2 regions of the Paenibacillus sp. FSL F4-0243 genome follow, and region 2 is predicted to be linked to the other one. Evidence: riboswitches for the same ligand, from Rfam matches in the RefSeq annotation. Region 2 holds a riboswitch; the other holds the start of a gene.
The links. A riboswitch is a leader RNA that binds a small molecule or an ion and turns the genes downstream of it on or off. The one in region 2 is predicted to bind cobalamin.
Positions count from the first base shown of each region.

Region 1 (3,202 bases), 2.8 Mb from region 2:
CGTAAGCTTATCCACGGATAGGGTTACATATTGCTTCGATGGAGTGGTTCCACCACCGCCAACGTTGCCATTGCCACTACCGTTACCTTCGCCAGTACCACTTCCACCATCACCAGGTGTTTGTACTGCGCTGGAGGTGTACGCAATGTAATCAGTGAAGTGATTGGTTTTTACGATTAAATCATTTCCATTATCGTATGCATACTCTGACTTGCCGCTTGCCAAACCTAAGGCGTCACTTGCAAATTTTTGAATCGCATGAGGTGTGCCGTCTTGAATATAGGCTACATCTTTTCCTTTAAGGTCCTTAAAGGTTAACGTAATAAAGTGACTGAATTCTACCTTTGCATTGCCACCCATGGAAAAAGCTTGGATAATGTTCTCCAGCTTCTTGTCCTGAGAAATAACCTGGTTCAGACTATCTTTTATTTCAGATTCTGTGCCTGTTAAAGGAGAGATCAATTCAATCGCAGAGGCATCCCCACTTGTAACTTTTGCACCCTTTGGAATGACTACAGATACGTCACCTTTGGTAGCCTCTATCTGAGGAAGATCGCTGTTACTAAGTAAACTGACACTAACCTTCGATTGTTGATCTTTAGGAATAACTACCGTTATTTCCTTGTTGCTGTCTCCAGAGCTGATCGGAATGATATAATCATGAGCATCATCTTTGATTACAACTTCCGGCTTATCACCCGAAGGTAACTCTATTTCTTTTTCTTTCGGATCTTCTGGTTGAACAGGTCCCGGCTTTTCGTCAGACATATCATATAGACGATTCTTATGATTGATCAGACGATCATAAGCAACCAGTGCATATGTACCTTGATCTGTTGCCATACCATTTACTGCTCCTGTTGGTCTACTCTTAAAGCCACCATCAGGTCCAGAGTTGGCTAATAACGCATCAATTAGGGATTTACCCTCTTTAACAAACCTTGGGTCACTGTGTGGATCTATGCCAATTGCTGTTAAAGCAACAATAGCTTGTGCGATGCTTTCGCTACTTGAATATCCACCTTGACTGTTTTGGTTATCTTTCAACCATGCGACTGCCCGATCCACAGCAGCTTTTACATTCGGATTATCATAATAAGGCGCAAGAGCTTGTACGGCCATTCCAGTCATATCGACTTCGGCCCGAGAACCAAAAAAAGCCCATCCACCATTGGTTATTTCTTTACTTAAAATGAGCTGAATCAGTTTTTCTCTTGTGGTTTGCTCTTTATCCCCTTCAACTACAGGAATATCGTAATTTCGAGTATCTAAGGCAATCAGAGCAAATATAGGAGCATTAATCCCTTGATTCTTAACCAATTGATAATCAGCGAGCGCAGTTCTCAGATCATATCCTGCAACATTCGTGATATCTTTTCCGATAGATGCAAGACCTAAAATCCCTCTGGAATTCTCTGTACTGAAATATGGGTGGAGTTTACCATTATTTGTTGCCAATAAACTTTCAACCATCTTAGTTACATTATTGTAGTAGAGATCATAATAACCACTTGGTACTTTGTAGTTCGCACGTGCTAGAGAAAGAATCGACCATTCTCCGCTACCTGTTCCAAATGAAGGATTCTTTACGGTGTTAACGATGTAGGCCAAGCTTTTATCTAACTGTTCTTTAGCAGTGATTTTATAAGTAACCTGATAGGTTACATTATCTGCTTTGTTTCCTGCGCCATCTATAGCTGTTACTGCGATTACGTTACTACCTGGGTTTAGAGATGCTTTGTACTCATCATTAGTAGCTGACAGAACGACTTGGTTCAGCTTTACTACTGGAATAATGTCTTTATAGACATTGTCTGTAACCACTACTTTGAAGCTTACATCTTTACTGGATACTTCCTGTTTATCTTGTATACCTTCTATTGAAATCGTAGGCTTCTCTGTATCTGGCTCTTGTACTAGCGCATTAATCTGCTCTACTAGAGCTTGATCAACCTCTGTTGTTACAACTGCACTATCGGCAATTGCTTCATTCGCATGAGCCGGGATTACACTTGTAGAGAACGTCGTGATAAATACTGCTACAATAAGTAACCAAGCTAAAAACTTATTTTTCTTCATGTTTCCATAACCCTTCCCTTCTCTTCCTATGTTAAAAAACAGAATAAACTTTCATAGCACTACAAAAAAACCACTCAACATAACGTCAAGAGGTTTAAGATAGTGAACCGCAACAATAGCAGGCATATACTATATCAAACACCTCTCTATCGCTCGTAGAGTTTAACGGTGTATCAGAAACAGGCAGATATTCTGGCTCAAGTATCATCACCCTTGCTACCTTCCCAGTTTCCCAGTGGTACCTTGCAAGGACTCCTCTTTCACAGCGGCGGGACCGCGCGGGATTCACACCCGCTTTCCATTTAACCAATCTATGATTGTATTTCCGAAACATTCATAATTGGCACCTATTGCTAATATTAATTTTTCCATGCTTCATCATATCTAATATAGTTGCTTTTGTCATGCAATATTTGTTTTTTGTATAACGAGTAGTTAGCGATAATCCTATTGAATATCAAATCATTCTAACCACAATATACTCTTTTTCTCTCAGCTCAAAACCCTCCTCCAGTGACAAAGAGGCCAAATCAAAGATTCGATCATACTTTTTATTACGTGGGAGCCCTTCTTCCTCAGCCCAGCATGTATAGAGCTCGAACTCGGCACCAGATACCCCATAATCTGTCATAAGCCTAAATAACTCCCGACAACACTTGAGTGAGGCGTTATACGATCCCGGTAGAGTATCTTTTAGCTTAGGGGATACAGAGAAGCCGCCCCAATTCGGTGAAATCCGGTACACATACGGACTCCGAAAATGCTTGCGAATCTCATCGTTCCAATACCCAAGTTCCTCTATAAAAATACCCGCTGCATCTTCTTCCGAGTCGTATACAAGACAGTCCTCATCTCTTAAATGAGACAGATCTGCGATGTCATCCAAAGGAATTATACCTTGCAGGCGCAGAGCCTCTCTTTGTTTCTTATACTCCGGGGAATTTTTCATTTCATTATATGTCATTACTGACGGTACACTGCCTCTTTCTCCTAACGGAAGCTCTGTAGCCGAGCCTATGTAATGAAATCTGCTCACTGGATTGCCCTCCATAACTTTGGAATCACTGCAAATCACTAATTCATATATGAATTTACCACAAATTAGTAAGGTACTCGTTGAAAT
Region 1 covers NZ_CP150151.1:905,726-908,927, reverse strand. Annotated here, with positions in the region: gene NSS87_RS03955 (S-layer homology domain-containing protein) at 1-2,079, opposite strand, end outside; cobalamin riboswitch at 2,244-2,445, opposite strand; gene NSS87_RS03950 (hypothetical protein) at 2,537-3,115, opposite strand.
Region 1: linked by a shared signal. The riboswitch ahead of NSS87_RS03955 (S-layer homology domain-containing protein) and the one ahead of metE (5-methyltetrahydropteroyltriglutamate--homocysteine S-methyltransferase) in region 2 are both predicted to bind cobalamin.

Region 2 (3,202 bases):
GGGGCGGCCTACTCCGAATTAGCAAAAAGGACATCCACAAGGCTGACGCTTGGTTTGACAAATATGGCTATTGGACCGTATTATTTTGTCGGATGGTTCCACTAGTGCGTAGTTTGATTTCGATCCCTGCAGGGATGTCGGGCATGAAATTTGGAGTGTTTATGATCTTCACAACGATTGGTACGCTGGGATGGAATCTATTGCTGGTGCTTATTGGTGCGGCATTGGGTGAGTCCTGGGAAGACATCGCCATGTATATGGATATGTACTCCAACGTAGTGTACGTGCTTCTTGCAGGTGGGGTAGTGATCCTTGGGTATTTGTTCTTCCGCAAGCGCAGCCGGAAAATGAACACCGAAGGTTGAGCCGAGAAGGACTTATAGTTAAAAGTTATGATTAAAAGGAGGAGAACAAATGGAGCTATTAACGATTATTAAAGCTATTATTTTGGGGATTGTTGAAGGATTGACTGAATTTGCTCCGGTATCCTCCACAGGTCATATGATTATTGTTGATGATATGTGGTTAAAATCGACAGAGTTATTTGGACAATATACGGCCAATACGTTCAAAGTGGTTATACAGCTGGGGTCAATATTAGCAGTTGTAGTTATTTTTAGAAATAGGTTCATTGAATTGCTGGGCTTAAAGCGCTTCAGCCGCAAGCAGTTGGATCCTGTAACCGAGCAACAACCACAGCTTGAAAAAGGCGGCCACCTTAAGCTTACACAGGTGCTTGTAGGTTTAGTGCCAGCAGGCGTGCTGGGGGTTCTGTTTAATGATTATATTGACGAGCATTTATTCTCTACATCCACCGTGTTAATCGGTCTAGTAGTCGGTGCTGTATTAATGATTATTGCGGATCTATTCGGACCAAAGAAGATTCAAACGGAGAGTGTCGATCAGATTACATATAAGCAGGCGCTAGGTGTTGGTCTGGTCCAGTGCTTCTCCTTGTGGCCGGGATTTTCTCGTTCCGGGTCGACGATTTCTGGTGGTGTTCTTCTGGGTATGAGTCATCGCGCTGCTGCTGATTTCACGTTTATTATGGCTGTTCCAATCATGGCAGGCGCCAGTTTACTCTCACTGATGAAGAACTGGCAATATTTCACCATCGATGCCCTGCCGTTCTTCATTGCAGGCTTTATCAGTGCCTTTGTATTTGCACTATTATCAATGCGTTTCTTCTTGAAATTGATCAACCGGATTAAGCTTTTACCATTTGCTATATATCGCATAGTACTTGCTGCAGTAGTATATTTCGTGTTTTTCTAAATCCGTTATAAGGAATCGATATAACAGAAGCCCCCGTAATCTATTGCAGATGACGGGGGCTTTCACGTATGATGACATCAGATTTAAGACACTCACTTTATCCTTATAATTCTCGCATAAACGCTTACCGTCCTTAAAAAGATGCTGATGGCGTTTTAGCTTGACAATATCGGAGACAGGTGCTTGCCGGAAATTAGTAATTCGGTAGGCTTAATAGGGAAATTCGGTTTGAAGCCGATGCGGTCCCGCCACTGTAACGGAAGAGTCCATAGCAACATATGTCACTGGCAATTTACTACTGCTGGGAAGACTGCTAAGGATGCTGACACCGCTAGCCAGGAGACCTGCCTGTTTCAACAGCACTGCTTCACCTACGGAGGATAGGAAGGTGTTAGACGTTAACCATAGGTATATTATGGGCGTCTTTCCCTTTGACTTTTTTAGGGAAGGGCGCTCTTTTTTAAAGGAATACAAGTGATATCGAGTCCAAAATAAGAAGATGGAGAAGGGGAGCTGCAAAGTGACGAACAAAGTAAAAGTAAGCAATCTTGGCTATCCAAGAATCGGAAAAAACCGCGAGTGGAAGAAAACGTTGGAAGCCTTCTGGGCGGGAAAAATAAATGAGGAAGCGTTCCGTACTGAAATGACAGGAATTCAGCTTCAGCATTTGAAGACTCAGCAGGAGGCAGGAATTGATTTAATTCCGGTAAATGATTTTACGTTCTACGATCATGTGCTAGATACAGCTGTAATGTTCGGGATCGTACCTCCACGTTATGCGTATGATGGTGGCGATATTGGGCTTGATCTTTATTTTGCGATGGCTAGAGGAAATGCTGAGGCTACCGCTTGCGAGATGACTAAATGGTTCAATACGAACTATCATTACATCGTTCCAGAGATCGGTGCACAAACGCCGCGTCTGACCGAGAATAAACCATTGGCTGCTTATCGTTTTGCCAAGTCCCAAGCGGGAATTGAGGGTAAACCTGTGGTTTTAGGCCTTTATACATTCCTTAAGTTGTCAAAAGGATTTGCATCTGCGGATATTGCGAAGATTGCTGCTCGGTTTCTTCCGGTTTACGTTCAGCTGTTGCAGGAACTGAAGCAAGAAGGAGTAAGCTGGGTACAAATTGATGAACCAGCGATTGTTACAGGAATTAATGAATCAGAATTATCCTTACTTAACTCGATTTACACAGAAATTGCTGAATCCGTGCCTGGATTAAATATTATTCTGCAGACTTACTTTGAAGCTGCTGAACCGCTGGAGGCACTGTTCAAGCTTCCGGTACAAGGTTTAGGTCTTGATTTTGTCCATGATGGCGGGACGAACCTGGCATCGATTGAACGTCTTGGCTGGCCTGAGGATAAGTGGCTGGGAGCGGGTATTATTGACGGACGCAACATCTGGCGCTCGGATCTGGATGCTAAGCTGCAGCTAATCGAGAAGCTGAGTGTACATGTACCGCTTGACCGTCTTCTTCTACAGCCTTCTTGCAGTTTGCTGCATGTTCCGGTTACTGTTCAGGGTGAGGTGAAGCTGAAGGCCACCGTTAAGGCTGCTTTAGCTTTTGCTGATGAGAAGCTTAGAGAGCTTGGCCTGCTTGCTGCAGCCTTAGAGGGTACAGCAGAAGCTGCTGCTGCGTTGACAGCCAGTCGTGAAGCCCTTACTGCCTTCCGTGCACTTCCTGAACGCGGTCGTAAGGATGTGGCCGAGCAAGTTCTCGGACTTACAGATTTACCAGACCAACGTAGCCTACCTTTTGCTGAACGCCTGAAGGTGCAGCAGGAGAAGTGGCAGCTGCCACTTCTGCCAACGACAACAATCGGAAGCTTTCCACAGACTGTAGAAGTGCGCCAGGCAAGGTTGAAATGGCGTAAAGGCGTATGGAATCAAGAGCGTTACGACGGGTTCGTTCGTGAG
Region 2 covers NZ_CP150151.1:5,091,782-5,094,983, reverse strand. Annotated here, with positions in the region: gene NSS87_RS22765 (DedA family protein) at 1-365, shown strand, start outside; gene NSS87_RS22760 (undecaprenyl-diphosphate phosphatase) at 415-1,275, shown strand; cobalamin riboswitch at 1,436-1,642, shown strand; gene metE (5-methyltetrahydropteroyltriglutamate--homocysteine S-methyltransferase) at 1,775-3,202, shown strand, end outside.